3 regions of the Corynebacterium nuruki S6-4 genome follow, and region 2 is predicted to be linked to each of the others. Evidence: predicted binding sites of a transcription regulator. Region 2 holds the regulator's gene; each other region holds the start of a gene.
What was found. Region 2 encodes LexA, which represses DNA repair genes until DNA is damaged. Its sites were predicted from a motif close to CGAACANNTGTTCG; they were not measured.
Positions count from the first base shown of each region.

Region 1 (10,346 bases), 800 kb from region 2:
GTCGAGACCGCGGCGACCCTGCGGGCGCCGGTCGCCAGGACCGAGACAGCCGACAGTAGACCGCCGGGCGGCGCCGGAACAGTGAGCTGGTCGGAGCCGGCGACGATGACCGTGTCCACGGGGCCGCCGGCGGTCACGTCGGCGGCTGCGGCGGCGGCGCTGATCACGATGCCGCTGGTCGTCCGGACGTCCCCGCCCGTCGGCGAGGTGAACACGAGCTCGTAGTGGTTGCCGTCCCGGCCGTCCGCCCGGCTGAAGACCTCCGCGGGTCCGGTCACGTCGAGGGCGGAGGCGCCCTCCGGAATGATGACGGCGATTCGTCTCAGCATGCGCGGAATGTCCTGATTCGCCGGTTTCTCGTCCGGAAAACTGTGATGTCCGCCATGGCTGGAATGGTATCAGCGGAAAAACCTGGATGTCTGACGGGGGGACACGGTGGGTGGGGCGGCCGGGGTACGCTACACTGCTATCCGATACGGGCCTCTAGCTCAGTTGGTAGAGCTACGGACTTTTAATCCGCAGGTCGTGGGTTCGAGCCCCACGGGGCCCACCAGTATTTTCGCTTCCTTCCGTCCCGCCGGGGTCGTCCACCGCACGTCGGGCAGGTGAGGTCGGGGGAATGACGGGGGTCGGCGACGGTAACCGGTAACATTGCCGCCTATGAGCAGACTTTTCGGAACTGACGGGGTACGTGGTCTGGCGAACAAGGTGCTGACCGCACCTCTGGCGCTCCGCCTGGGGGCGGCCGCGGCCCGGGTCCTCACCGGGACGGCGGCGGCGGGCTCCAGCCGCCGCCCTACCGCGGTGATCGGACGTGACCCGCGGGTGTCGGGGGAGATGCTGTCGTCGGCCCTGGCGGCGGGGATGGCGTCCCAGGGCATCGATGTCCTGGATGTCGGTGTGCTGCCGACGCCGGCGGTCGCGTTCCTCACCGACGACTACGGTGCCGACATGGGCGTCGTCATCTCGGCCTCCCACAATCCGATGCCGGACAACGGCATCAAGTTCTTCTCCTCCGGTGGGCGGAAGCTCGACGACGCCGTCGAGGACGAGATCGAGTCGATGATGCTGGAGCTGCAGAACGAGCGGGACGAGTCCGGGCCCACCGGTGCGGCGATCGGACGGGTCATCGACGAGTCCGGCGATGCGCTGGAACGCTACCTCTTCCACCTGCAGGAGGCCGTGCCGACACCCCTCGACGGCATCCGTGTGGTCGTCGACTGCGCCAACGGTGCCGCGAGCCAGGCCGCCCCCATGGCCTACGAGGCGGCGGGTGCGGATGTCGTCGCGATCCACAACACCCCGAACGCCTTCAACATCAACGACAACTGCGGGTCGACCCATATCGATGTGGTCCGGCAGGCTGTCCTGGACCACCACGCCGATCTCGGTCTGGCGCACGACGGTGACGCGGACCGCTGCCTCGCGGTGGATTCCGAGGGCAATGTCGTCGACGGTGACCAGATTCTGGCGATTCTCGCCGTCGCCATGAAGGAGGCGGGGGAGCTCCGGAAGAACACGCTGGTCGCCACGGTCATGTCGAACCTGGGACTGGCGCTGGCAATGGAGGAGCAGGGCATCACCCTGCGACGTGCGAAGGTCGGTGACCGGTATGTGCTCGCGGATCTGAATGCGCATGATCTGTCCCTCGGTGGCGAGCAGTCCGGGCATGTCGTCATTCCTGCCCACGCCACGACCGGGGACGGGACGCTCACCGGGCTGTCGCTGATGGCGCGCATGGCGAAGACGGGGAAGACGCTGCGTGAGCTGGCTGCGGTGATGACGGTCCTGCCGCAGACGCTGATCAATGTCCCTGTCGAGGACAAGGAGCGGATCCATTCCTCATCGGTGGTCGCGGACGCCGTGGCTGCTGCGGAGGCCGAGCTGGGGGACGACGGCCGGGTCCTGCTGCGCCCCAGTGGTACGGAGCAGGTGTACCGGGTGATGGTCGAGGCTGTCACGTCGGCTGAGGCGAAGCGGGTGGCGGGGAAGCTCGCCGCGGTGGTGGTTGCGGAGGGCTGACCTCCTGTTTTGTCGCGTGGGTGTGTCCCGGTCGTCCGGTTTTCCGGACGCCGGGTCGGCTCGTCAGATGGTGGGTGGGAACACTGTCAGGCGGTGGTGGCGGCCCCGGGGGTCAGGCCGCCTGTGCCGGCCCGCCGGGATCGGTTCCGGTGGCACAGTCGACAACCAACGGGCCCGAGGCCACGGTGGTGGCGGTGACCCCGGCGGGGCCGGCCCAGTGCAGGGTGATCCCGTCGTCGGGGGTGTGCACTTTCCAGAGTTTCCTGGTCTTCAACTGGTGGTGGGTCCGGCACAGGCATGCGCAGTTGCGGATACTCGTCGGCCCGTCACTGTCCGGGTCGGTGAACGGTGAGTTGACGATGTGGTCGAGTTCGCACCGGTCGGCCGGCACCCGGCAGCCGGGGAACCGGCAGCGGGCGTCGCGGCCCACCGCGGTGGCCCGGTGCAGGGTGGTGAACCGGTAGCAGCCGGTGTCGGTCAGATCCTCGATGTCGGGCAGGTCGCGGACCAGGTCGGCAACCTCGATCAGGGTGGCGGTGGTCGTCGGGGACACCCAGCCGTTGCCGATGACGAACCCGGGACCACAGGCGGGGCCGGTGGGGGCGGTCGGACCGGCCTGTGGGACAGGGTCCGGAGTCTCCGGACCCGTCCCCGGGCCGGCCGGGCCGGCGGCGGAAGCGTCACCGGCAGGGTTGGTGTCTCCACCGTCGCCGTTGTCCGGGCCGGTCGGGCCGGCCTCAGGACCGCTGTCGGGACCGCCGGTGCCGTCGGGGCCGGTGTCTCCACCGTCGGGGCCACCGTTGCCGCCGGGTCCGTCGGGGTCGTCGGTTCTCGGCGTGTAGACGTTGACGACGACCTTCAACTGGTCACGGTGACCACCCAGGATCTTCAGCATCGCCTCACCCCGGCACCGGATCATCCCCGGCGCCGGCAACGGATCCGCCAACGTCGCCACCGGCTCCTCCTCCGGCACACCGGATTCGGTGCTCGCGCCGGCCGGGTTGATGATGCCGTCGACGATCCGACGGGCCGCCACCAACTCCGCCGACTCCGGCTCACACCCGGACTCCGGCTGCGCCTGGCGTTGCTGCTGCGCCCGGAGGGTCTCCTGCTCAACCAGGAGCTCCTTACGCACCTCCAGCGCCGCGGCGGACAACGGTTCCCACAGCCCGTCGGCGACCGACCGGTCCCCGCACTCCAGAGTGAACCGGGTACCCCGCCGCGTCAGCCCCACCGTCTTTCGCTCAGTGTCCTCGGTGTCGGCGACCGGCACCGGTGCGACGTCGGTGAGGATCCCGTCGGTGGCGTCGCCGAGAGCGGGCACCGACCACACGGTCCCGTCCGGGGTGAGCTGGGCCCCGAGCCGGGTGGCAACCGCCTCGTCGACGGTGGCGGGCAGCTGCTGGCCGGCGGCGGCGAGGGCGCGGGCGTGCCGGTTGATGCGGGTCCAGATGATCTCGAGGTGTTCGACACTGTAGCGGGAGTCGGTGCGCATACGGTCGAACAGGGCCGGCATCCGCACCGCCAGGTCCGCGGCGTGGGCGTAGCACACCGCTTCGCGGTGGCCGCGGCGGCGGACGGCCTGGGCGGCCGACAGGCGGGCGGCGGGTCCGATGGTGGTGAGGAAGGCGACGAGGGTGAGTTCGGCGGTGTTCACCGGCCCGGCCAACCTCTGCGACAGACTGTTGTAGGTCTCGCCGCTGGTCGGTTCGGTACCGTGCGGGACGTGCCGGCCACCACGGGGGTGGTCCCCGCCGCCGAGCCGGCTGGTCCTGCCGCTCTCGCCGTCGCGCTTGCTGTTGTCGTCCCTGCTGTTGCCGTGGTTGTCGTCGGTGGGTGGTGTGGTGGTCATGGTCCCCTCCCGGTGGTCCCCGCCTGACCTTCTCCTGATGTGCTCTACGTCACAGAGTACCCCACCCACCGGACAGAGTCAACCACCTGTTCGAAATCATGTGGAACGCCTGTTCGCCGGACTGTGTCCCGGCGTCCGACAACGTACTTGCCTGGGGAGTGCCGGGCGAATACCCCGGAAAAAGCGTGGGGTCGGGGAACCTTCGACGGCTGGCGGGCGTCTATCCCTGGTGACCATCGAAATCGGCGTCCCGGAGTGCGGACGCAGACACAGAGGAGGGACGGCACATGGGGTCTGTCGACGGGAAAGCTCCGACCGCGGCGACTGGCGGAGGCGCCACGATGCATCTGGTACCGGAACGGGCACATGCCGGTATCAGGGAGATGACGCAGAAACTCGCGGACCGGGTGGACGCCGTATCCGCGGCAGCGCCCCGGGTGAATATCCCTGCATTCGGCAACGGCCTGGCATCCCAGGCCGCTGAGGTGGCTGCGCTGTTCGCCGGGATCCAGGACAACAGGATCAGCCACCTCCGCAGACTCAGCGACGGTATCGCGGCAGCAGAGAAGGGCGTCCTGCTCGTGGAACGGGCGGAGGATGAATCCACGGCCGAATTCTCCGGAGGTGCGTCGTGAAACGGCCCGCATCCGGCCAGGGTGCCGCGCAGATCGACGGCGCCCTGGGCAGGCTCGCCGGCAGTTCCGCGGTGGCCGGTGGCGGAGCGAACATCGGGACACTGGTGACTCTCGCAGACTTCGCCGTCGGCCTGATGCCGGACAGCATCAGGGACGGGGTCAGGGAACTGACCACGTCGGCATCCGGACGGCTGCTGCTCAGTGCCGATCCGTTCGGGGCACTCCTCGGACTCGGTCACGGTGCAGTGACCGGATCACTCGAGGCCGCGGCACAGGACCAGGAGGCACATGACCGGGCAGCTGAACAGGCGGGCACATCGGCCTGCGGCTGCGCCGATGCGATGTCGGAGGTCGCGACGTCCTGCGCCGCCTCCGTCGAACAGTGCGTGGCCGGAGCGACAACCGTCGCGGACACGTTGGTCGCCCTGGCGGACGGACTCGCCGGGCTCCTCACCCCGGCGGCAGCGGTCGCGCTCCGGGACGCGGCGCAACAGGTCCTGGCCACCGCGGGGGACGCCACGGGGGAACTGCTGCAGCAGCGAAACTGTGCCCTGGAAACCTGCACGGAGACGCTGATCGCCGACTGCGCCCCGGCGGCGGAGCCGGGACGCTGCCATGACCCGTTGACGACGCCTACCTGCGCCGTCGATACCGGGACCGCGGGTGTGCCGCCGTCGATACCGGAACCGTCGGTACCCGGTGACGTAAGCACCCAACCGGCGGCCGTCGCACCGTGCCCACCGGGTCCACCGGGCGCGCCTGTGCCCGTCCCCGCCGCTCCGGACGCCGTCATCGGGACCGCAGTGCAGACTGCCGCCACTGCGGTCGGGTCCCTGGTCCAGTCAGCGGCGGCAGTGGTCGGCGGTGCGGTCGACGCTCTGACAGGCGCGGTGGCTGGCGGGGTCAACGGGGTCAGCGGGGTCCACGCGGTCGCGGCACCGGCAGTGGACATTGCCGTACCGGACCTCGCCGCGACGCCGTGTCCGCCTCCGGTGTCGGAGGCGGACTGTGGGTGCCCTCCGGAGCCTGAGCCGGAGCCTGAGCCGTCCTGTCCGTCAGAGGTCGCGCCGGAACCGGAACTTCCTGAGCCGGAGCAGGAACCGGAGCCTGACGTCGAGGCCACCGTGGATCCGGTACACGGTTTCGACAAATCCACCTACCTCTTCGAACAGGAGACCGGGGTGAGTGACCAGGGAGGAGAGGATGACGCGGAGGCTCCGGTGGGGGCAGGGGTGGAACCGGATCTGCCTGAGCCAGAGACAGAGCCTGAGCCTGAACCCGAACCTGCGCCGCCGCCTCCATCGGCCCCGGCCGCCGTCGATGTCCCTGCTCCACCGCAGGCGGAGTCGACGGATACCTGGGACCCCGAGTTGTGGCTCAGCGGGGACGACGGGGGAGTCGTCGTCGAACGGAGCGGGGACTGGTGAACGGAGACAACGGAGACAGCAGAGACAGCAGAGACAGTGGAGACGGAGTCATGGCAGAAACACACGACAGCGGACCGGGGCACCCGGACTACGGGGCAGTCGTCGACGACTACCTCGCCCGTGCCGGACGCATCACCGACGAGTTCGCGCAGGCCCTGCAGAAACAGGTGGATGCCATCGGCGACCTGGTCAAACAGGTGAAGGAGGGGAACTTCGGTGATCTCGGTGAACTCCGGGAGTCCGGTGACCGGTCGGCCGGGGCGCCCGCCGCAGACACCGGTCAGCCGGCACCGGCGGTGCGGAGGGTCAGGGAATTCCGGGAGCCGGGGATCTTCGACTGATCAGACCGGGCAGGTCGGAGGTGCCGGTCAGCGGTGCAGCAGGGCGTCCTGCAGTTTCTCCACCGGGTCGGCGAACTCGGGGAGGGCGGCGAACAGTTCGCCGCGGGTCCTGGTCGTCGTGCCCTTGACCGCGGCGTCGGGGTCGCGGAAGGCCGCATAACTGTCGTCGTCGGTGCCGAGGACGAAGCCGACGGTGAGGGCGCGGACGAGCGCCTGCGCCCCCTGCTCCAGTCCCGCGCCCAGCGCGAACTTGTGACCGAGGTTCTCACTGAACCCGGCCGCGGAGGCCTTCGTCACGCTGCGGTAGACGACCGGGCCACGCCACGAAGCCGCGATCCGGTCGGCGCTGCCGGCGTCGAGGGGGCCCGCCTTGCCGGGGGCGAAGACGAGCGCCGGCGCGTCCACCGTGCGGGCGACGTCGCAGCAGCTCGGGGTCGTGTCCGAGGGGAACACCGCGATCACCCCGGCCAGCGTCGGCGTGACGGGGTCGGCGGTGCGGCGGCGGTCACGGGCGGACCGCCGCTTCGTGGTCTGCCGGGGGGCGACAGGCCGCCCCGCCGCGGCGAGGACCGCCGCACCGGCGCCCATACCGTGGCCGGCGAGGAAGAGCCGGTCCGGGTCGACGGTCGTGGCGCCGTTCCCCAGCCGCACACCGGCGAGGATCTGGAGGCAGGACTCGAGGTCGGCGGCGAGGCCACGGTGGTCGGGGGTGAACCCGGTCTCCGTGTCGGGCGCCGCCACGGCGATCCCCCAGCTGGCGAGGTGCCGGTAGGTCGAGCGGTAGGCGTCCGCCCCGGTGCGCCAGTCGTGCCCGAACGCGACGGCGGGGGCGTCTTTCACACCGACCGGGGTGAAGAGCGTGCCGGGCAGTCCGGTGACTCCGAGGTCACCGGTACTGACGTCGTAGGGGCCCGGCCTGCCGAGGCGGGGGAGGAGTTTCTTCACGTTCGCAGCCACGACCCCACCTTAACGGATGGCGGCGACACGGTCGGGTTGCGGACTTCAGTATCCTTGTCGACATGTGTGGCATCGTTGGATACGTCGGGGATCCCCTGAAGAACGCGGAGACCGGTGAGGGCGCCCTCGACATCGGTCTGGACGCCCTCGCCCGGATGGAGTACCGGGGCTACGATTCGGCCGGGATCGCGGTGGTGACGCCCGGCCGGCTCGAGGTCGAGAAGAAGGCGGGCAAGCTCGCCAACCTCCTCGCCCAGATCGAGGTCGACGGGCGCGACCGGTTCGCCGGCTCGACCTGCATCGGGCACACCCGCTGGGCCACCCACGGTCGGCCGAACGACGTCAACGCGCACCCGCACGTCTCCTTCGACGGCAAGGTCGCGATCGTCCACAACGGCATCATCGAGAACTTCGCCCCGCTGCGCGCAGAGGTCGAGGCGGCGGGCGTCGAGCTCACCAGTGAGACCGATTCCGAGGTCGCCGCCCACCTGCTCGCCCTGGCCTACGCCGCGGGCCCCACCGCCGGCGACTTCGAGGCGTCGGCACTGTCCGTGCTCAGCCGCCTGGAGGGTGCCTTCACCCTGCTGTTCACCCATGTCGACGAGCCGGGGAAGATCGTCGCCGGCCGTCGCTCCACGCCGCTGATCGTGGGCGTCGGTGAGGACGAGATGTTCCTCGGTTCCGACGTCGCCGCGTTCATCGCCCACACCCGCAACGCCGTCGAACTCGGCCAGGACAACGCGGTCGTCATCACCAAGGACGGCTACAAGGTCATGGGCTTCGACGGCACGCCCGCCGAGGGACGCCCGTTCACCATCGACTGGGACCTGGAGGCCGCGGAGAAGGGCGGCTTCGACTCGTTCATGATGAAGGAGATCCACGAGCAGCCCGCCGCGGTGCGGGACACGCTCGCCGGCCACTTCGTCGACGGCCGGGTGGTCCTCGACGAACAGCGGCTGTCGGACGAGGACCTCCGGCAGATCGAGAAGGTCTTCGTCGTCGCCTGCGGCACCGCCTACCACTCGGGCCTCCTGGCGAAGTACGCCATCGAGCACTGGGTCCGGCTGCCCGTCGAGATCGAGGTCGCCAGCGAGTTCCGGTACCGCGACCCGGTGCTGGACCAGCAGACCCTCGTCGTCGCCGTCTCCCAGTCCGGTGAGACCGCCGACACGCTCGAGGCCGTCCGGCACGCGAAGGCGCAGGGCGCCCGTGTCCTGGCGGTCTGCAACACCAACGGTTCGCAGATCCCGCGGGAGTCGGACGCCGTGCTCTACACGCACGCCGGCCCGGAGATCGGTGTCGCCGCGACGAAGTCCTTCCTGTCCCAGGTGACGGCGAACTACATCGTCGGTCTGGCCCTGGCGCAGGCCCGCGGAACGAAGTACCCGGACGAGATCGCGAACATCTACGACGAGCTCGAGGAGATCCCGGCGAAGATCGACAAGGTGCTCGGTCTGCAGGGGCAGATCCACGAACTCGCCGAGTACCTCGGGGCCATCCCGACCATGCTCTTCCTGGGCCGTCACGTCGGCTACCCGGTGGCACTGGAAGGCGCGCTGAAGCTCAAGGAGCTCGCCTACATCCACGCCGAGGGCTTCCCCGCCGGCGAGCTCAAGCACGGCCCCATCGCCCTCATCGAGGACGGACTGCCGGTGGTCGTCATCGTGCCGTCCCCGCGGGGCCGGGAGGTGCTGCACTCCAAGATCGTGACGAACATCCAGGAGATCCGGGCCCGCGGTGCACACACCATCGTCATCGCGGAGGAGGGTGACGAGGCTGTCCGGCCGTACGCCAACGCCCTGCTCGAGATCCCGGCGGCGGGGACGCTCATGCAGCCGCTGCTGTCCACCGTCCCGCTGCAGTTCCTGTCGGCGGAGATCGCGCGGCAGTGCGGCAACACCGACATCGACAAGCCCCGCAACCTGGCCAAGTCGGTCACGGTCGAGTAGAACCGGTCATGGACTAAGGAGCAGAACCACGGATACCACGCACGCTCTCGCCGAGACAGTCATCGACCTCAACGCGGTGGCGCACAACGTCCGCGCCATCGCTGACCACGTCGCCCCCGCCGGGGTGATGGCGGTGGTGAAGGCCGACGGCTACAACCACGGTATGGCGGACATCGCCCGTACCTCACTCACCGCCGGGGCGTCCGCGCTCGGCGTCGCCACCCTGGGCGAGGCGCTCGCCCTGCGGGACGCCGGTATCGACGCACCGGTCACCGCCTGGATCTGGCTCGCCGAGGGGGAGGACCTGGCGGACGCCGTGTCCCGGGACGTGACCCTCGGCGTCCCGTCGCTGGCCCACCTGCGGGCGGCGGAGGCCGCGGCGGTGGCCGCCGGGGCCCGGCTGCGTGTCGGGCTGATGGTGGACACCGGCCTGTCGCGCTCCGGTATCGGCCCGGCGGAATGGTCGGCGGCACTGGACGCCGCCGATGCCGCGGTCGATGCCGGCCACCTCGAGGTCACCGGACTCTTCTCCCACTTCGCCAGCGCCGACGACCCGATCTCCCCGACGACGGACCTGCAGGAGCAGCGCTTCTCCGCCCGTATCGAGGAGTGCCGTGCCCGGGGCCTCGACGTCCCGGTCAACCACATCGCGAATACCCCGGCGGCACTGTCGCGGGTGGACCTGCGGCATGAGATGGTGCGGCCCGGCGTCGGCGTCTACGGGGTGGATCCCTGCGCGATCCCCAGCGGGGTGGACCTGCGGCCGGCGATGACACTGCACGCCCGCGTGGTCACCACCCGCATCGTCGCGGCAGGAGAGGGGGTCAGCTACGGCCACCACTGGATCGCGCCGGAGGACCACCGTACCGCCGTCGTCGCCCTCGGCTACGCCGACGGTCTGCCGCGGGCGCTGTCGGGCAAGTTCGGTGTGACGGTCGACGGGACCTGGTTCCCGCAGATCGGCCGGGTCTGCATGGACCAGATCGTCGTCGACCTGGGGCCGGTGGCCGACAGTGACGGCCCCGGTGCCGCCGTGCGACCCGGCGACTGGGCCGTCATCTTCGGTGAGGGCGGGCGTCCGGTCCGGGAGATCGCCGACGCCGCGGACACCATCGACTACGAGATCCTCACCATGCCGCGCGGTCCGCGGGTCGCGCGCCGCA
Region 1 is NZ_CP042429.1:2,830,773-2,841,118, forward strand. Features, by position in the region: gene FSW06_RS12795 (GlxA family transcriptional regulator) at 1-329, opposite strand, end outside; tRNA gene FSW06_RS12800 (tRNA-Lys) at 478-553, shown strand; gene glmM (phosphoglucosamine mutase) at 661-2,022, shown strand; gene FSW06_RS12810 (HNH endonuclease signature motif containing protein) at 2,135-3,874, opposite strand; gene FSW06_RS12815 (hypothetical protein) at 4,162-4,509, shown strand; gene FSW06_RS12820 (hypothetical protein) at 4,506-5,936, shown strand; gene FSW06_RS12825 (hypothetical protein) at 5,987-6,277, shown strand; gene FSW06_RS12830 (dienelactone hydrolase family protein) at 6,305-7,234, opposite strand; gene glmS (glutamine--fructose-6-phosphate transaminase (isomerizing)) at 7,297-9,183, shown strand; gene alr (alanine racemase) at 9,260-10,346, shown strand, end outside.
Region 1: a site for LexA is predicted at 3,954-3,967, ahead of FSW06_RS12810 (HNH endonuclease signature motif containing protein). Genes of this name have one in related genera too.

Region 2 (10,346 bases):
GAAGCAGGCCCAGGCGGACCAGGCGCACGCCCGGTTCCGGGCGGACTCCGACTTCACCTCGCTGCTCAAACTCTGGAACTACCTCCAGGAGCAGCGTCGGGAACTGTCCGGCAACCGGTTCCGCCAGCTGTGCAAGGCCGAGTTCATCCACTACGTCCGGGTCCGGGAGTGGATCGACCTCGTCCGTCAGCTGCTCACCACCATCCAGGACCTGCACTGGAAGGTGCCGAACATCCGGCACGTCCGCAACCTCAGCTTCGTCCTCGACGCCTCTGACGCCACCGCCGCCACCGCGGCGTCCGGTCCGGTGGTCGACGAGGACGCCGTCCACAAGGCGATGCTCTCCGGACTCATCACCAACATCGGCATGCGGGAGGGCTCGAGCCGGCAGTTCACCGGACCCCGCAACACCTCGTTCATGATCCACCCGTCGTCGAACCTGGCGAAGAAGCCGCCGCAGTGGGTCATGGCCGCCGAGCTCGTCGAGACCTCCCGGGTGTACGCCCGCACCGTGGGGCCGCTCGTCCCGGAATGGCTCGAGGAGGTGGCACCGCACATGCTGAAGTCCACCTACTCCGAGCCGCACTGGTCCTCGAAGCGGGGCGCGGCGATGGTGCACCAGAAGGTCCTCATGCTCGGACTGCCGGTTATCCCCGACCGGACGGTCCCGCTGGCCCGGGTCCAGCCCGCCGAAGCCAGGGAGATGTTCATCCGCAGTGCCCTCGTCGAAGGCGACTGGCGGACCAACCACGCGTTCTTCCGGCACAACCGCGAGATGCTCGAGGAGACCACCCTGCTGGAGGAGAAGGCCCGCCGGCGCGACATCGTCGTCGACGACGACATCCTCTACGAGTTCTACGACCGACGGATCCCCGACTCGGTCGTCTCCGCCCGGCACTTCGATTCGTGGTGGAAGAAGGCCCGCCGCAGTGATCCGACGCTCCTGGATTTCACCGAGGACGCCCTCATCAGTTCCGACGACCAGGCCGCGCAGGCCCGGGAGTTCCCGGACACCTGGCGGCAGGGCTCGATGGAGTTCGACCTGACATACGTCTTCCGGCCCGGGGACCCCGATGACGGCATCACGATGCGCATCCCCCTGCCGCTGCTGGCCAGTGTCGATGACACCGACACCCGCTGGCTCGTCGCGGGCATGCGTGAGGAGCTCTGCGTCGCGCTGATCCGCACGCTGCCCAAACCGCTGCGCACCACCGTCGTCCCGGCCGGTGAGTTCGCCCGTGCGGCACTGCAGCGCATGACCCCCTTCGACGGGGCCGTCGACGAGGCGCTCGCCGATGCACTCCGGTCACTCGGCGGCTCCGGGATCAGCGCCTCCGACTTCGACTGGTCCCGGGTCCCCGACCACCTGCGGATGATCTTCGCCGCGGTGGACCGGCGCGGCAACACCGTCGCGCGCAGCCGTGATCTCGCCGACCTGCAGCGGGAGCTCGCCGGGGAGATCACCCAGTCCATCGCCGCCGCCGCGGCCCGGGGAAATGCGCCCGCACCCACCGATGCCGCGGTCCACACCCCGGGCCGGAAACGGAAGCGCCGGGGTTCCGGGGACCGGGCCGGCCGGGACAGTTCAGGCGGCTCCGGCGGCGCGGGGAGCGCCGGCAGTGCCGCCGGTATCCTCGCCCGTGAGGACAGCTGGACCGCTGACGGCATCGGTACGATCCCCGAGTCGGTCCAGACCTTCGTCGACGGCCAGCCGGTCGACACGTATCCCGCTCTCGTCGTGGAGAAGGGGTCGGTCGTCCTGCGTGCGTACCCGACCGAACGCGCGGCAGCCGGACAGCAGTTCACCGCCGTCCTCGATCTCATGCTCGCGGACTGCACCGTGTCGACGAAACAGATGGTGAAGGGACTGCCGCTGCGCCAGCGGGTGGCCCTGGACAACTACCCGTCCGGTGGTCCTGAGGCGGTCGTCGACGACTGCCGGGTCCTCGCCTGCCGGCAGCTGCTGCAGGAGTACGGACCGGTCGTGCGGGACCCGGAACGGTGCGCCGACGCGGTCGCCGCCGCCCGCGACCGTGGCCCCGGTCTCGTCCGTCAGACGGTGGTGGCGGTCGCCCCGGCCGTCCTCGCCGTCGCGGACATGCGCGAAGAGCTGAAGGGGTGGTCCGGCGAGTCCATCGACGACATGTCCCGGCAGCTCGACTTCTTCCTCGGCCCGCACCGCATCGCCCGCAACGGTGTGGCGCATCTGCGCCATGTGCCCCGCTATGTCGCGGCGATGCAGGAACGGCTGACCCTGCTGGAGCAGGACCCCGACAAGGAGGCCGAGCTCGCCGACCAGGTCAACGGCTGCATCGAGGCCGTCAAGGCGACCCGCGACCGCCTGCCGTCGGCGCGGGCGGCCTCACCGCAGCTCAAGGATGTCGAGTGGCTGGTGGAGGAACTGCGCGTCTCGCTGTTCGCCCAGCACCTCGGTACCGCCCGCACGGCGAGCGTGCAGCGGGTGCACAAGGCACTGGCGAAGATCCACTGACGCGGGGCGGCGGGTGCGTCGACTCCCCGGTCTCAGCTGACGGGCCGGTCGCCCGCCGTCCCGCCCGCCGCGGCGGTCCCGTCCCCCGGCTGTCCGGGCCCACCGGTCCGGAGGGCGCGCAGTGACCGGATCTCCTCCTCGAAATCGTCGGCGGAACGGAAGGACTTGTAGACCGAGGCGAAGCGCAGATAGGCGACCTCGTTGAGCCGACGCAGCGGGTCGAGGATCGCGAGCCCGATCTCGTTGGCGGCGACCTGCGAGCCGTGGGTCGCGCGGACCGACTGCTCCACCTCATGGGCGAGCACCTTCAGCTCGTCCCCGGAGACCCCGAGCCCCTGACATGCCCGGCCGACACCCCGGATGAGCTTGTCCCGGTTGAACTCCTCGGTGACCCCGTTGCGCTTGGTCACCAGCAGCACCGACCGCTCCATGGTCGTGAACCGGGTGCCGCACCGGGTGCACTCACGCCGGCGGCGGATCGCCGACCCTGAGTCCACGGTGCGGGAATCGACCACCCGCGACTGCTCGGAACGGCAGGAGGGGCACAGCATGGGCGACGTCCTTGAAAATCGGGTGGCGGTCAGAAACGCCACCATCCTAGCCGTCCGTGCCCGCAGGGCCGCACTTCCGTGCCGGTCACCACTGCGGGACGGACAGTAACGTGCCCGGACGCGGGTCCCGGTCCCCCAGATCATTGAGGTCGGAGAGAGCGGCCATCGCCTCCCCGACCGCGATGTCCGGCGCCTGTGAGCGGGCGATGTCGTAGAGGCTCTGCCCCTCCGCGACCCGGACATAGTGCGGTGTGCCGGGCCCGCCGGGGGCTGTCCCGTCGTCCACCGTCGCCGCGGCGACCGCCGGTTCCGGCCCCTGTCCGGCATCCCCGTCCAGGGACCCGGTGAGGACCGGCACCCCGCACGCGAGCAGGAGCGCGGTGGCGAAGGACAGCAGCACGCCGCCGGGCGACTGTGCGACGGACCAGATCCGCCGGCGCAGTGCGACGGCCCGTCCCCCGACGTCGAACGGGCGTTCCTGCCGGGTGGTCCGCATCCGGAGCCGGGCCCGCGCCGCGGGGGTCGGACGGACCGCCTCACCGCATCCCGCGGTGTTCGAACTCCCCGTACCGGTGTCCGCATCCCGGTACCGCCGCACCCGGCCGGTGCCGTGGATCCGGGCCGACGGGGTCACGGGGCGGTCACGGTAGTCGGTCAACCGGACCGGATAGACAACTGGTGCAGCCATGGTGGCAATCTCCTTCTGCTCGGTGCGTCCGCACTGACGGTGCAGCGCCGATGCCGGTCATCAGACCACCGGCACCGGACACCGGACCGTCAGCGGCCATCGAACATGGAACCTCTGTTCGAAATGACGCCGTCGAACGCGAAGGTAGCACACCCGTTCGAGACTGTCCACAGCCCGCGGGAATATTTCGAACATCTTGGTGGGAAAACCGCTCGCCGTCCTGTAGGGTCAGAGGGGACTACCCGGCGCCGGCGGCGACGGGCCACAGATTGACCCAGTCCAGGAGTGAGGGATCATGGCAGACACACAGCAGCCGACGGGGACACCCACGGGCGGACGCAAGCGGGGCAGGCCGAAGGGGTCACTGTCCGCCAAGGGGACCCACGACGATCCGCAGGGGCGGGAGAAGCTCTCCGACCGGCAGCGACGGATCCTCGAGGTCATCAAGGACGCGATCCGGTTCAGCGGCTACCCGCCCAGCATCCGCGAGATCTGCGACGCGGTCGGCCTGAACTCGACCTCCTCGGTCTCCTACCACCTCAAGGAACTTGAGCGGAAGGGCTACCTCCGTCGTGAGGACAACAAGCCCCGTGCCGTGGACATCCGGTCCTTCGACGGCAGTCCGGAGGACATCTCGTCCGCTCCCCGACCGGGCCGTAAACCGATGTCCGCCGCGGCCGTCGACGACTCAATGCCGACCCCGGCCTACGTCCCCGTCGTCGGCCAGATCGCCGCCGGCGCCCCGATCCTCGCCGAGGAGCATGTCGAGGCCCACTTCCCCCTGCCGCAGGAGCTCGTCGGCGGTGGCGAGCTCTTCCTCCTCCAGGTCGTCGGCAACTCCATGCAGGATGCCGGCATCTACAACGGTGACTGGGTGGTGGTCCGGTCCCAGAACACCGCCGAGCTCGGCGAGTTCGTGGCCGCCATGATCGACGGCGAAGCCACGGTCAAGGAGTTCCAGCGGGACGCCGGCCACGCCTGGCTCATCCCCCACAATGCACTGTACGAGCCGATCCGCGGCGACGACGCCGAGATCCTCGGCCGGGTCGTCGCCGTGCTCCGCAAGATCTAGGTGGCCGTCCCGGGGATGTCGTGGCACCCGGTCGCGACCACCGGGATGACGCGGGAAAGGACCCCCGGGCCCGACCCTGAGCCCGACCCTGATCCCGGCTTCGAACCCGATGTCCGCGGAACGAACCGACAGGTTCATGTCCGCGGAACGAACCGACGGGTCGAGTTTCCTGCCCCAGGACAGCACCTGGGCTCGCGAACCCGACCGGGCCAGGATGCGACCGACCCCTGGGTTCTCAAAACCGACACCGGCGACGTCCGCAACCGCCCCTGGACGTGCGGGTCGAGCGCAGGAGCGCAGGGTCGCAGGATCACAAGGCCACGGAAGTACCGGGCCCAGCAGTACCGGGGGCCACAGGGACCCAGCGGGCGGAAGCTAGAGACCGATGACCGCGGCGGCCGCGATCCGGGCCTCCTCCGCGCCGTCGGCGTCGAGTGCGGCGGCGGCCATGTCGCGGCATGTGACGAAATCGACCTCACCGAGCTGGGTACCGACCGCTGCGAGTGCGGGCGTCGCCGCCGACAGGGACGTCACCCCGAGACCGGTGAGTACACAGGCCAGCAGCGGGTCCGCGGCAGCCTCGCCGCACACGCCCACCGCGGTCTTCGCCGCGGAACCCGCCCGGCAGGTGGTGTGCACCAGCCGCAGCACAGCCGGCTGCCACGGATCCGTGAGATAGGCCAGCGACGCCGACAGCCGGTCCGCCGCCATCGTGTACTGGGTCAGGTCATTGGTCCCGATCGAGACGAAATCCAGGTGGCGCATCATCTTCTCCGCCAGCAGCGCCGCCGCCGGCACCTCGATCATCGCGCCGGCGGTGAGCCCCCGGGCATGGCACAGCTCGGCGAACCACGCCGCCTCATGCACCGTCGCCACCATCGGTGCCATCACCCACGCCTGCGCGTCCGGGCCACGGCGCTCCGTCTGCGACAGGGCCAGAGCGATACCGTCCAACTGACGTTCCAGCAGCTCCTGATTCCCCCGGGCGATCCGCAGTCCACGGACACCGAGGGCCGGGTTCTCCTCGTCCTCGGCGTTGACGAACGGCACCGGCTTGTCCGACCCGGCGTCGAGGGTGCGGACCACCACCTTCCCCTCCGGGAACGCGGCGAACACCTCCGCATACCGCGCCGCCTGGTCCTCCACCGAGGGTTCACTCGTCTCACTGAGGAAGCACAGCTCGGTGCGGAACAGGCCGACCCCCTCCGCCACGGAGGCGGCGGCCTGCCGTGCCGTCGCGCCGTCCTGCACATTCGCCAGCAACTGAACCCGGTGACCGTCAGCGGTCGCACAGGGACCGGTCCAGCTGCTGATCCGCGCCGCCCGGTCCGCCGCCTCGGCGACCCGGCGCTGTGCCTCATCCGCCGGCACACCGGTCTCCACCGTGCCGGCCGACGCGTCGACGAGTACGGGGGTGTCCGCCGGGATGGCCCGCAGATCCGCGCCGACCGCGACCACGCACGGGATGTTGAGCTGTCGGGCGATGATGGCGGTGTGGCTCGTCGCCCCGCCCTTCTCGGTGACGACCGCCACGATCAGGGACGGGTCGAGGGTGGCGGTGTCCGCCGGTGCGAGATCGTCGGCGAACAGCACATGCGGGGCGTCGACCACCGGGACGCCCGGCTCCGGCTCACCGTGCAGTTCGGCGATCACCCGGTCCCGCACGTCCCGCAGGTCGGTCACCCGGTCCGCCATCACCCCGCCCGCCTTGACGAACATGGCGACGAAGTCGTCGGTGGCCTGCCGGACCGCATAGTCGGCGGCCTGTCCCCCGGCGACCGACTTCTTCACCTTCTTCGCCCAGGCACGGTCGCGGGCGATGGCCACCGTCGCCTCGAGGACCTGCCGGGCGTGCCCGTCCACGGTCTCCGCGCGCCCGGACAGCCGGTCCGCGACGGCGTCCACGGCGGCGGTGAAGGCGGCGAATTCGGCGTCCCGCCGGTCCTCGGGCACCGTCGCGTCCGGTCCGGGCAGCGCCGGCCGGGCGGTCACCCAGGTCACCGGGGCAGTGACCGCCCCCGGGACCACCGGCTTGCCCCTCAGCAGCGCCGGCACACCGACCTCTTCAGTGGCGGAATCAGCATCGTGGACGGGATCTGACGTGGTCACAGTGGCCTCCAGAAATCTGCGCCGCTGCCCCGGGGTGGGGCGTCCCACCCCTGGTGACAGGGACGACAGAGTGTCGCGCGGTTCGTTATCGCGCCCCACACTACCCCCACCCGGCGGGTGCCCTCACCCCCTCATCCCCCACCCTTGACCACCCCCACCCCATAGGATGAGGGGTGTGAATTCTGAAGAACGTCGCCGGCAGATCGCCTCACTCACCGCCGTGAACGGCCGGGTCACCGTCGTCGAACTCGCGGAGCGTTTCAACGTCACCCCGGAGACCATCCGCCGGGACCTCACCGTCCTCGACGACGACGGTGCCCTGCACCGGGTCCACGGCGGGGCCGTCCCCAGCAACGACTACCAGACGCGCCAGACCCCCCTCGACGTCCGGAGTTCGACGTCCACGGCGGCGAAGATCAGCATCGGCCGCGCCGCCGTCGGACTGCTGCCGGACGCCGGCCTCGTCTTCCTCGACGCCGGCTCGACGACCGCCATGCTCGCCGACGCCATCGCCGAGGATCCCTCGCGGGTCAGCCCGGAGGTCTCGTTCCTCACCAACTGCCTCCCGATCGCCGTCCGGCTCGGCGCCGCCGGCATCGAGAAGGTCGAGCTGCTCGGCGGCAGGATCCGCCCCAACACCCAGGCGGTCATCGGTGACACGACGTTGCGCGCCCTCGCCGTGCAGCATGCCGAGGTCGCCTTCATCGGCACCAACGCCCTGTCACTGGAACACGGCCTGTCCACGACGGACGCCCAGGAGGCCGCGGTGAAGCGGGCCATGATCGCCAATGCGGCGATGGTCGTGGCGATGTGCGACTCGACGAAATTCGGGCGGGACTACCTGGTGAGCTTCGCCACCGTCGACGAGGTCGACGTCATCGTCACCGACGACGGTGCCCCCGACCGCTACCTGGATTCGTTCCGGGACGCCGGCATCGCCGTCCTCGGTAACTGAGGCCGGTGCACGACCGGACGCCGCTCCGCTACGCTGGGGCCGTCAGACCCGACCACCCGTCGCCGGATCCCCGGACCGTCCGGCTCCGCGACGGACTCCCCCACGAAAAGGATTTCTGCCATGGCTTCGAAGACCGTCACCGTCGGTTCCACCGTCGGCCTCCACGCCCGCCCCGCGACCGTCATCTCCGAGGCTGCGGCCGCCTATGACGACGAGATCCTGCTCGCCCTCGTCGGCGACGACGAGGAGCCGTCGGACGCCTCCTCCTCGCTGATGATCATGGCCCTGGGTGCCGAGCACGGTGACCAGGTGACCGTCAGCTCCGACAACGCGGACGCCGTCGAGGCCATCGCCGCCCTCGTCGAGAAGAACCTCGACGACGAATAACACGACGAACTGGACGCCGGGCGGGCGTCCGGGCGGGACAGCTACTTCTCCCGGACCCCGTCCCGGGTCATGTGCGGTGTGAGGTAGGTCCGGACCAGGGGTTCGCGCCCCTCCCCGACATGCTCGTAGATCCACTTCAGCAGCGGGTAGCCGATGATCATGCCGACGGCACCCCAGGCGATCCCCTCCAGGGTCAGGTCGCCGAAGCTCAGGGTGAGGTTGCCGATCCCGGCGATGAGCGCGACCGCCGCCGTCGACAGGTTCAGCGGGTGCGCCAGGTTCACCCCGTTCTCCGCCCAGATGCGGATGCCCAGCAGCCCGATCATGCCGTAGAGCACCATCGCCGCGCCGCCGAGGACGCCGACCGGGATCGTCTGGATCACGGCCCCGAACTTCGGGACGAAGGCGAGGGCCGCCGCGGTGACACCGGCCACCCAGTAGGCGGCGGTGGAGTACACCCGGGTCGCGGCCATCACACCGATGTTCTCCGCGTAGGTGGTCGTGCCCGAACCACCGAACATGCCGGCGAGGGCGGTGGACACACCGTCCGCCATCAGTGCCGGCCCCTGCTCGTCGTCGAGATCGCGGCCCGTCATCCCGGACACGGCCTTCACGTGGCCGACGTTCTCGGCGATGAGGACGACGATGACCGGGAGGGTCAGCAGGATCGCGTTGAGCTGGAACTCCGGGGTGTCGAAGTGCGGCAGGCCGATCCAGGACGCCTCCCGGATCGTGTCCCCGGCGCCGTCGGCGAGGTTCCCGGTCGCCACGGCGAACAGCCAGCCGACGACGACACCGAACAGGATGCCGAGGCGGCCGACCATGCCTCGGCCGGCCAGGGTGAACAGCAGGACCGCGGCGAGGGTCACGGCGGCGACCAGCGGCTGCGTCCCGAAGTTCTCCGCCGCACTGGGGGCGAGGTTCAGGCCGATCATCGCGACGATGGCGCCGGTCACCGCCGGCGGCATGACGGCGTCGATGACACGACGCCCCGCCGCCTTGACGATCAGACCGATGACGAAGAGCACCACGCCGACGACGACGATGCCGCCGAGCTGGGCGGGGAATCCGTCGGCCTGGGACGCCGTCAGCGGGGCGATGAAGGCGAAGGAACTGCCGAGATACGACGGCACCCGGTTCCGGGTGGCCAGCAGGAAGATCAGTGTGCCCAGCCCGGAGAACAGCAGGGTCGTGTTGACCGGGAAACCTGTGATGGTGGGGACCAGCAGGGTCGACCCGAACATGGCGATGACGTGCTGCATGCCGATGCCGACGGTACGGGGCCAGCTCAGCCGTTCGTCGGGGGCGACGACGGCACCGGGTCGGACGTGCCGGCCGTCACCGTGGAGGGACCAGCCCCAGCCCCGCCGCGCACCGGTGGTCGCGGATTCTCGCTCGTGAGATGTCATGCGGATGATCCTAAACCGGCCCTCCGCAGGGCGCTCAGTCCGCCCGGAACTCCGCCAGTTCGCGGGCGGTCACCGGGGGCAGCCGGACATCGATGTCCGTGCCGTCGGCGGTGTACTCCTCGGAGAGCACCGTCCCGTACTCGTGCACCCGGGCGACGACATCGCCACGGTCGAAGGGGATGTGCAGCCGGACGCGGGTGTCCAGCGAGTTGAGGAACAGTTCCAGCCTGCTCTCGAGTTCGGCGATGCCCTCACCGGTGGCCGCGGAGACGAAGACGACGTCGTCGAGCCGGCTGCGGAGCTCGGCGAGGACCAGTGGGTCTGCGGCGTCCACCTTGTTGACCACGAGGATCTCCGGCGGGGCGTCCTCACCGGTCTCGGCGGCGATGTCGCCGATGACGGAGTTGACCGCGGCGATCTGCTCCATGGGGAACGGGTCGGAACCATCGACGACGTGCAGCACCACGTCGGCGGCCATCACCTCCTCCAGGGTCGACCGGAACGCCTCGACGAGCTGGGTGGGCAGGAAGCGGATGAAGCCGACCGTGTCGGAGAACACCACGGTCCTGCCGTCTTTCAGGGAGGCACGGCGGGTCGTGGGGTCCAGGGTGGCGAACAGCGCGTCCTCGACGAGGACGCCGGCGCCGGTCAGGGCGTTGAGCAGGGAGGATTTCCCCGCGTTGG
Region 2 is NZ_CP042429.1:451,957-462,302, reverse strand. Features, by position in the region: gene hrpA (ATP-dependent RNA helicase HrpA) at 1-2,491, shown strand, start outside; gene nrdR (transcriptional regulator NrdR) at 2,524-3,042, opposite strand; gene FSW06_RS02045 (LysM peptidoglycan-binding domain-containing protein) at 3,128-3,730, opposite strand; gene lexA (transcriptional repressor LexA) at 4,026-4,802, shown strand; gene ptsP (phosphoenolpyruvate--protein phosphotransferase) at 5,178-6,911, opposite strand; gene FSW06_RS02030 (DeoR/GlpR family DNA-binding transcription regulator) at 7,087-7,866, shown strand; gene FSW06_RS02025 (HPr family phosphocarrier protein) at 7,987-8,253, shown strand; gene FSW06_RS02020 (uracil-xanthine permease family protein) at 8,295-9,662, opposite strand; gene hflX (GTPase HflX) at 9,697-10,346, opposite strand, start outside.

Region 3 (10,346 bases), 450 kb from region 2:
GTGACCGGGGGTGTCGACGAGGTTGATCATGTACGGCGCGCCCTCGTGGCCCTCGGGCGCGTACTCGAACTGCAGGGCGGAGGAGGCGACGGAGATACCGCGCTCCTTCTCCATCTCCATCCAGTCGGAGACCGTGGACTTCCGCCCGGCCTTGCCGTGGACCGCACCGGCCTCGTTGATGACGTGCGCGTGCAGCGCCAGCGCCTCGGTCAACGTCGACTTACCGGCGTCCGGGTGGGCGATGACGGCGAACGTGCGGCGGCGGTGTGCCTCGGAGAGGACGGTGGCGGGACTGACGGAGGAGACGGTATCTGACACGGCTGGTCAGTCTACCCGGGCGTGGGGGTGCCCCACGAATGACCGGCGACGGAGACTGGGTGGGGAACGTACTGACCCAGTGAGACCCAGTGAGACCCAGTGAGGAGGCCGTCGTGGCTGACCGGCAGGACCGACAGGAAGAATACGACGTGATCGTGGTGGGGACCGGCGCCGCCGGATTCTCGACCGCGCTCGGGGCGCTCGATGAGGGACTGAGCGTCCTCATGCTCGAGAGCACCGCCCGGTGGGGCGGGAATTCATCGATGTCCGGTGGCGGGATGTGGCTGCCGGACAATCCGCTGATGCAGGCCGACCGGGTCGGCGACTCCCGGGAGGAGGCCCTCGACTACCTGGAGGCCACCGTCGGGGACGCCGGCCGCGCCACCAACCGCGCCCGGAAGGAGGCGTTCGTCGACGGGGTCGCGGACTTCGTCACGACCGCGCAGCGGGCCGGCATGGAATTCGTCCGGTCGCCGGACTACGCCGACTACTACCCGGAACGTGCCGGCGGGAAAATCGGCCGCGGGATCGAGCACGTCCCCTTCGCCCGGTCGCGGATCGGGGAGTGGGCGAAAACCTGTCAGATGGAGACGCCCATGCCGATCCTCACCGACGATGTCTGGCTGCTCAGCCGCGCCTGGTCGACGGTCAGCGGCTTCCGCCGTGGCGCGGAGATGGTGCTGCGGACGGCGAAGAATGCGGTGGTGCAGCGGGGGTACGCGGCCGGACTCGGCGCCGGGCTCACCGCGTCCTTCCTCGACAAGGTCGTGCTCAAGGGCGGGGTGGAACTGCGGCTGGAATGCCCGCTGCAGGACCTCGTCGTCGAGGACGGCAGCGTCGTCGGGGTGGTCGCCGGGCAGGACGGCTCGACGGTGACCCTGCGGGCCCGGCGGGGTGTGATGCTCGCCGGTGGCGGATTCGACCACAACCGGGCGAAGCGGGCTGACCTGCAGGGTATCGAGGGCAACCCCTCCGGCGCGCCGGGGAACCTCGGCCGCCCCCTGGAGATCGCCGTCGACCACGGTGCGGCCACCGAGTTCCTCGAGGACGCCTGGTGGGGTGCGTCCACCGCCCCCACCTCGGTCTCCGGGCCGATGTTCATTCTCGGGGAACGGTCGCTGCCGCACAGCATCATCATCGATGAGGAGGGACGCCGCTTCGCCAACGAATCCGAGTCCTACATCGACATCGGCCACCACATGCTCGCCCACGACGAGGAACTCCACGGTCCAGGCGTGCACGGCGACTACTGGCTGGTCGCCGATCACCGGCATGCGTTGAAGTACCTGCGCAACTACATGCTCGATCCGAAGGCGGTCAAGGCGATGAAGGCCGAGGGGATCTACCACCGGGCCGACACCCTGGAGGAGTTGGCGGCGGCGACCGGAGCGGATCCGCTGGTGCTGCAGCAGACCGTGGAGCGGTTCAACGGTTTCGCCCGTGCCGGGGTCGACGGTGACTACGGCCGTGGCAACTCCGCCTACGACCGCTACTACTCGGATCCGAATGTCCACCCGAACCCGAACCTCGGCACCCTGGAGAAGGGACCGTTCACCGCGGTGAAGGTGGTTGTCGGTGACCTCGGCACCAAGGGTGGTGTGCTGTGTGACGAGTACTCGCGGGCACTGCGTGAGGACGGCTCGGTCATCCCGGGTCTCTATTCGGCGGGCAACAATTCGGCGGCGGTCATGGGCCACACCTACCCGGGGCCCGGCTCGACGATCGGACCGGCGGTAGTGTTCGGGATGATAGCCGCCCGCCACATGGCGGGGCGGTAGGTACCGGGGTTTTTCGGGCGTGGGTGTGTCCCGGTCGTCCGGTTTTCCGGACGCCGGGTCGGCTCGTCGCGCGGTGGATGTGGACAGGGGTGGTGGGTGGGGTCCCGCCAGGGCGGCCCCGGGGTCAGGCCGCCCGGGCAGGCCCACCGGGATCGGTTCCGGTGGTACAGCCGGTGACCAGTGGGCCCGACGCGACGGTGGTGGCGGTGACCCCTACGGGGCCGGCCCAGTGCAGGGTGATCCCGTCGTCGGGGGTGTGGACTTTCCAGAGTTTCTTCGTCTTCAACTGGTGGTGGGTCCTACACAGGCATGCGCAGTTGCGGATACTCGTCGGCCCGTCACTGTCCGGGTCGGTGAACGGGGAGTTGATGATGTGGTCGAGTTCGCACCGGTCGGCCGGCACCCGGCAGCCGGGGAACCGGCAGCGGGCGTCCCGGCCGACCGCCGTGGCCCGGTGCAGGGTGGTGAACCGGTAGCAGCCGGTGTCGGTGAGATCCTTGATGTCGGGCAGGTCGCGGACCAGGTCGGCGGTGTTGATCAGGGTGGCGGTGGTGGCCGGGGACACCCAGCCGGTGCCGATGACGAACCCGGGACCACAGCCGGTGCCGGTAGGGGCGGTGGTGCTGGTGGCACCGGTCGGACCGGGCTGCGGGACAGTACCCGGAGTATCCGGACCCGTCTCCGGGGCAGCCGGGCGGGCGGCAGGACTGCGGTCGCCGCCGCCGGCAGGACCGGTGGGGCCGGTGTCTCCACCGTCGGGGCCACCGTTGCTGTCGGGGCCGTCGGGTTTCGGTGTGTAGACGTTGACGACGACCTTCAACTGGTCACGGTGACCACCCAGGATCTTCAGCATCGCCTCACCCCGGCACCGGATCATCCCCGGCGCCGGCAACGGATCCGCCAACGTCGCCACCGGCTCCTCCTCCGGAACGCCGACACCGTCGCCGGAGTCGGGGTCGGCGGGGTTGCCGGCCGGGTTGATGATGCCGTCGACGATCCGACGGGCCGCCACCAACTCCGCCGACTCCTCCGACTCGGCCGACTCCGGCCCAGTTTCTCCGGCCGCACGCGCCTGCTGCGCCCGGAGGGTCTCCTGCTCAACCAGGAGCTCCTTACGCACCTCCAGCGCCGCGGCGGACAACGGTTCCCACAGCCCGTCGGCGACCGACCGGTCCCCGCACTCCAGAGTGAACCGGGTACCCCGCCGCCGCAGCCCGACCGTCTTGCGTTCGGTCTCCTCGGTGTCGGCGACCGGGACCGGTGCGACGTCGGCGAGGATCCCGTCGGTGGCATCACCGAGGGCGGGTACCGACCACACGACCCCGTCCGGGGTGATCTGCACGCCGAGTCGGGAGGCGACCGCCTCATCGACGGTGGCGGGCAACTGTTCCCCGGCGGCGGCCAGGGCGCGGGAGTGGCGGTTGATGCGTGTCCAGATGATGTCGAGGTGTTCGACACTGTAGCGGGTGTCGGCGCGCATACGGTCGAACAGGGCCGGCATCCGCACCGCCAGGTCTGCGGCGTGGGTGTAGCACGCGGCTTCGCGGGGCCCGCGGCGGCGGATCGCCTGGGCGGCCGACAGGCGGGCAGCATCCTCGATGGTGGTGAGGAAGGCGACGAGGGTGAGTTCGGCGGTGTTCACCGGGCCGGCCAACTTCCTCGACAGGGAATTGAAGGATTCGCCGCTGGTCGGGTCGGTGCCGTGCGGGATGTGCCGACCGCCGCGGGGATGGTCCCCGCCGCCGCGGGTGCCGGTACTGCCGCTCCCGCCGCCGCGCTTGTCGCGGTTGCCGCTGCTGTTGCCGTGGTTGTCGTCGGTGGGTGGTGTGGTGGTCATGGTCCCCTCCCGGTGGTCCCCGCCTGACCTTCTGCCGATGTGCTCTACGTCACAGAGTACCCCACCCGCCGGACAGAGTCAACCACCTGTTCGAAATCATGTAGAACGCCTGTTCGTCAGACTGCGTACCGCGCCCGTCACCCAGCGTCCGCCGCCCGCGTCACTCCAACGGCTTCTCCCACGCGGCACGCACCTGGACCCCGGTCGCTGCGGCGAGCTCCTCGATGGTCGACGTCTCATCCCCGGTGAGGTGCACGCCGGCGACCCGCACCTGGGAATCGATGTGCTTCTTCTTCGTCACCCCGACAATCGGCACGGTGCCGCGGTCCACGGCCCACACCGTGGCGACCTCGGCGACGCTGAGGCCACCGTGGGCGTCCCCGATCGCCGCCATGGCGTCCGTCAGACGGGTGAGCTGGGGCAGGACCGGGTTGTAGGTCCGCGCCCGGTCACTGCCCTCGGGCAGCGGGTGGTCGACGTCGTAGGCGCCGGTGAGCGCACCCTGCTCGAGAATCATGTAGGGCCAGAACTCCACGCTGTTGTCGTGGCACCAGTCGAGCACACCGGTGTCCTCGGAATCCCGGAACAGCAGGCTGTAGTGGTTCTGCACCGCCGACAACCGGACGCCACCCTCGGCGAGAATCTCGGTGACCCGCCGGATCTGCGCGAGACTGTGGTTGGAGACCCCGACCCGGCGTACCCGGCCGGACTTCACCTGGGGGATCAACATTGGCGTCCAGCGTTCGATGTCGTCCTGGTTGTGGATCCAGTACATGTCGACGTAGTCGGTGCCGAGCCGCTCCAGGCTGGCGTCCAGCATCGTGTCCATGTCGTTGCCGTACAGGTCGGCGATGCCGGTCGAGAACTTCGTCGACAGTTGGTAGCTGGCCCGGTCGTAGCCGGCGAGCAGCTCCCCGAGGATCCTCTCGGAATTTCCCGTCGCATACACCGGTGCGGTGTCGAACAGGGTGAGCCCGGACGCCATCGCGGCGTCCACCACGGGTTTCAGCTCGGCGGTACCGAGGTCGTTGCCGAAGACGGTGTCCCCGCCGACATCGCCGGTGCCCCAGGACCAGGTACCGAGTGCGACGGGCGGGGAGGAGAGTGGAGTAGAAGTCATGCCCCCGACCCTACGTCCCCGTCCCCGGTGCTTTCAGTCCCGCCGCGCCACCGCCCCGGAGAAGAACCGCCGGGTCCACCGTTCGTCCCTGTACTGCGCCGGCACCCCGCCGCCGAGCAGTTCCCGGGACGCCGCGGCCATCGCCGGGCTGCCGTCGGCGGGCAGTTCCACGTCCGAGGCGATGAGCACGATATTGCCGTAGCGGCGCCCCTTGAGCATCGGGGGGTCGGCGATGACCGCGACATGCTCCCACACCTCGGCCATACCGGCGAGCTCCGCCTTCGCCCCGCGCAGGTCATGGTGGTCCCCGCAGTTCGCCACGTAGATCCCGCCGGGGGAGAGGCCCCGCCGGCAGTGGTCGAAGAACTCCACGGTGGTGAGCGGTTCCGGGGTCACGGCGCCGGCGAAGGCGTCCCGCACGATGATGTCGCGGCTGGCCGGGGTGAAGGCGTCGGCGACCTCGCGGGCGTCGTCCACCCGGATCTTCACCCGGGGGCTGCGGGGGATGTCGAACCACTGCCGGGCGAGCACCGCCAGGGACCCGTCGAGCTCGACGACGGTGTTGCGGGACGCCGGGTACACGTCGGCGAAATAGCGGGCCAGCGTGCAGGCCCCGCCACCGAGGTGGGTCAGCCGCAGCGTGGCGGGGTCCAGGTGGTCGCGCACGTGGGTCTCGACCGCGACCGCGATCCACCGCATGTACTCGAAGACCAGTTCCCGGGGTTCGCCGAGGACGATGTGGGAACTCGGCACCCCGTTGACGCTCACCAGCCAGCCGCCGGCGGAGTACGGGTCCTGCTCCAGCTCGATCGGGCCGTAGTCGCCCTCGTAGATCCCGGCGACCGGGCCGTCGTCGTTGTCGGACGTGCCACGGTAGCTTCTCTTGCGGGAGGACATGCCCGGTATCCTACCGCCGGCCGTGGATCTCGTTCTGGGCGGCGGGCACACCCCGGTCGGCGATGATCTCGGCGGCGTCCGCGGCGGTCCGGACCGCGTCGTGCAGTGCGTCCAGGTCGAGACTGCCCTTCTGCAGCGGCTCGAGGACGTGGTCGACCACGCTCTTCCCGGCGTCCGGCCGGCCGATCCCGACCCGGATCCGCACGAAGTCGCGGGTGCCGAGTTCCGCGGTGACCGATTTCAGCCCGTTGTGGCCGTTCTCGTTGCCGCCGAGTTTGACCCGCACGGTCCCGGCCGGCAGATCCAGCTCGTCGTGGATGACGATGACGTGGTCGGCGGGGATGGCGTAGGACGCCGCCAGCGGGGCGACGGCCTGACCCGACTCGTTCATGAAGGTCGTCGGCCGGACGAGCAGGACGCCGTGCTCACTGACCCCGGTGCGGGCGACGCGGGCCGGTATGCCGGGGACGCCGATGAACCGCTCGTCATGGCGGCGCATCAGTTCGTCGACCACGCGGTAGCCGATGTTGTGGCGGGTGTGGACGTACTTCAGCCCCGGGTTGCCGAGGCCGACGATGAGCCACTGGGCGGGCGGCAGGGCGTCCCACACCGTCTCGGCGTCCTGCCGGTGACGGCCGAGGAGGGTGGCGAGGCGGGCGAGGATGCTCATGCCGCCTCCCCGCGGGCCACGGCGGTGGCGAGGTCGGCGGCGTCCGCGAGGGTGACCGGGAGGTCGGCGCGCTCCGCTTTCGCGAACGGTTTCAGGACGTAGGACGCCGGGGACATCCGTCCCGGCGGGCGGCCGATCCCCACCTGGATCCGGTCGAAGTCCTGTGTCCCCAGCGATTTGGCGATGTCCCGGAGGCCGTTGTGCCCGTTGAGACCGCCGCCGTGCTTGAGCTTCACGGTGCCCGGGTCGAGGTCCAGCTCGTCGTGGACGACGAGGACCTGGCCGGGCCCGTAGTAGCCGGTCAGGGCCTTGACCGGCCCGCCGGAGAGGTTCATGAAACTGCGGGGGGTGGCGAGGATGACCCGTCGGTCACCGACCCGCGTCTCCGCGACGCGGGCATTGACCTTCCGGTTGACGCTGAACCCCGTGCCGAGGTCGCCGGCGAGTTCGTCGAGCACCATGGCACCGATGTTGTGCCGGGTGCCCTCGTACTCCGCTCCGGGGTTGCCGAGACCCACGATGAGGAGGGGAGTGGATGAGGTGTTGCTGCTCACGGAGGCCATCATGGCACAACCCGCCGTCGGCGGAGACACCGAACCCCCGTACCGCACACGGCGGGACGGGGGTGGGGGAGAGGGCGGGAACTACTCCGCGGACTCCTCGGTGGCGGCCGGCTCCTCGGCCTCGGCGGCAGCGGGGGCCTCGCCGGCACCGGTCTCGGCGGCGGCGCTGTCGGCCTCGGCCTCGTTGTCCTCCGGGGCGGTGAAGTTGACGACCAGGGTCTCCGGGTCGGAGACCAGGGTGGCGCCCTCGGGCAGCTCGACGTCGGAGGCCAGGATCTGGTCGCCGATCTGCTTGCCGACGAGGGAGACGGTGAGCTCCTCCGGGATGTTGAGGACGTTGGCCTCGACGGTGACCGTGTCGGCGTCCTGGATGTACTCGACACCCGGCTCCAGCTCGCCCTCGACGAGGACCTGGACGTCGACGGCGACGGTCTCGTCGCGCTTCACGGCGAGGAGGTCGGCGTGGTCGATGTCGAAGGTCAGCACGTTCTGGTCGACGGACTTGATGATGGCGAGGTACTTCTCACCGTCGACGTCGACGTCGACCAGGGCGTTGACGCCGTGGTTGCGGACGATGCCCTGGAACTCCAGGAGGTCGAAGCTGACGTGGACCGGCTCCTGGTGGGAGGCGTAGACGACGCCCGGGACGCGCCAGGCGCGGCGCAGCCGGCGGGCGGCACCCTTACCGAACTCGGTGCGCGGCTGGGCGGCGATCTCGATGATCTTGGTGGCCATGGTGGCTCTCCTTCACGGTTGGTTCTGCGGCTGTCACGGTCAACAAAGCGAAAAGCCGCGGCACGAAGGCCGCGGCGGGGGCGTCGACCACAGGCCGCGGAGGGCCGTGGAAAAACGTATTCGCGTCGATAACGGCCGGTGACTTCACCGGCCCTCGCCGAGACGAGGAGAGTGTATCACTCGAACAGCGTGGTGACCGAACCGTTCTCGAAGATCTCGTGGATCGTCTTGGCCACCAGCGGGGCGATCGGCAGGACGGTGAGGTTGTCCCAGCCCTCGGTGTTCTGCGGGAGCGTGTCCGTCGTGATGATCTCGCAGGCGCCGCAGGAGTTCAGCCGCTCGCGGGCCGGGTCGGAGAACACCCCGTGGGTGGTGGCGATGATGACATCGCCGGCCCCGGCCTTGCGCAGCACGTCGACGGCGCCGGCGATGGTGCCGCCGGTGTCGATCATGTCGTCGATGAGGATGCAGGTGCGGCCCTCGACGTCACCGATGACACGGTTGGCGGTCACCTTGTTCGCCACGTCGATGTCGCGGGTCTTGTGGACGAAGGCCAGCGGGGCACCGTCGAGGGTGTTCGACCACTTCTCGGCGGTCTTCACCCGGCCGGCGTCCGGGGAGACGATGGCGATGTTGTCGGTGCCGTAGTTCTTCCGCACGTAGTCGGTGAGGATCGGCATGGCGTGCATGTGGTCCACCGGGCCGTCGAAGAAACCCTGGATCTGGTCGGTGTGCAGGTCGACCGCGACGATACGGTCGGCACCGGCGGTCTTCATCAGGTCCGCGATGAGGCGGGCGGAGATGGGCTCGCGGCCGCGGTGCTTCTTGTCCTGCCGGGCGTACGGATAGAACGGCAGGATCGCGGTGATGCGCTTGGCGGAGCCGCGCTTGAGGGCGTCGATCATGATGAGCTGCTCCATGATCGCCTTGTTCAGCGGCTGCGGGTAGGACTGCAGGACGAAGGCGTCCGACCCACGGACGGACTCCTCGAACCGGACGAAGATCTCGCCGTTGGCGAAGTCGCGCGCAGTGGTGGGGGTCAGCTCGATCCCCAGCTCGCGGGCCACGGCCTCCCCCAGTTCGGGGTGGGCGCGACCGGAGAACAGCATGAGGTTCTTCTGGTTGTCGATCCAGTAGGACACGGGTTCAATGACCTTTCCGGTGGTTGTGTGACACAGCACATCGTAAATGCCCGCCGGACGGGCACCAAGACGTGGGGGTGGGTTTACTGCTGCTCTGCCGCGCGCTCGGCGGCCTCTGCGGCCTTGGCGGCCGGAGTACCGGGACGCTTGCGCTGCACCCAGCCCTCGATGTTGCGCTGGTGGCCGCCGGAGACGACGAGTGCGCCCGCCGGGACATCGTCCTTGATCACGGTGCCGGCGCCCGAGTACGCGCCGTCGCCGACGGTGACCGGGGCGATGAACATCGTGTCCGACCCGGTCCGGACGTGGTCGCCGACGGTGGTGTGGTGCTTGTCCACCCCGTCGTAGTTGACGAAGACGGACGAGGCGCCGATGTTGGACTCCTCACCGATGGTGGCATCCCCGACATAGGTCAGGTGCGGCACCTTCGACCCCCGGCCGATGGTGGCGTTCTTCGCCTCGACGAAGCCGCCGAGCTTGCCGCCCTCGCCGAGGTCCGTGCCCGGACGCAGGTAGGTGAACGGGCCGACGTCGGCGCGCGGGCCGATGACGGACTGCCGGGCGTGGGTCCGGGTGACGTGGGCACCCTCGCCGACCTCGACGTCCTCGAGGGTCGAGTCCGGTCCGACGGTGACGTTGTCGGCGATGACGGTCCGGCCCTGCAGCTGGACGCCGGGCAGGATCGTCACGTCGGCGCCGACCGTGACCTCGACGTCGATCCAGGTGGTCAGGGGATCCACGACGGTGGCCCCGCCGCGCATGGCGGCCTCCACGGTGCGGCGGTTGAGCTCACGGCCGGCGGCGGCGAGCTGGACGCGGTCGTTGACGCCGGCGAGTTCCCGGGCGTCCGCGGCGAGGTGGGCGCGCACCGGATGTCCGTCGGCCCGGGCGATGCCGAGGACGTCGGTGAGGTACAGCTCACCCTGGGCGTTGTCGGTGTGCAGCCGGGTCAGTGCGTCCCGCAGGACGCCCGCGTCGAAGGCGAAGACCCCGGAGTTCACCTCGGTGACGCGCTTCTGCTCGGCGGTGGCGTCCTTCTCCTCGATGATGGCGGTGACCTCGCCGGCGTCGTTGCGGATGATGCGGCCGTAGCCGGTGGGATCGGTCTCCTCCATCGTCAGCACGGTGACGGCGGTGGGGACCTCGGTGTGGGCGGCGCTGAGCGCGGCGAGGGTCTCACCGGTGAGCAGCGGGACGTCCGCGTTCGTCACGATGATGGTGCCCTCGAAGCCGGCCAGGGCGGGCAGCGCGCACTGCACCGCGTGCCCGGTGCCGAGCTGCTCGGA
Region 3 is NZ_CP042429.1:925-11,270, forward strand. Features, by position in the region: gene FSW06_RS00010 (FAD-binding protein) at 432-2,096, shown strand; gene FSW06_RS00015 (HNH endonuclease signature motif containing protein) at 2,221-3,933, opposite strand; gene FSW06_RS00020 (aldo/keto reductase) at 4,094-5,053, opposite strand; gene FSW06_RS00025 (spermidine synthase) at 5,087-5,950, opposite strand; gene pth (aminoacyl-tRNA hydrolase) at 5,961-6,620, opposite strand; gene pth (aminoacyl-tRNA hydrolase) at 6,617-7,183, opposite strand; gene FSW06_RS00040 (50S ribosomal protein L25/general stress protein Ctc) at 7,265-7,918, opposite strand; gene FSW06_RS00045 (ribose-phosphate diphosphokinase) at 8,095-9,060, opposite strand; gene glmU (bifunctional UDP-N-acetylglucosamine diphosphorylase/glucosamine-1-phosphate N-acetyltransferase GlmU) at 9,144-10,346, opposite strand, start outside.
Region 3: a site for LexA is predicted at 4,013-4,026, ahead of FSW06_RS00015 (HNH endonuclease signature motif containing protein). Genes of this name have one in related genera too.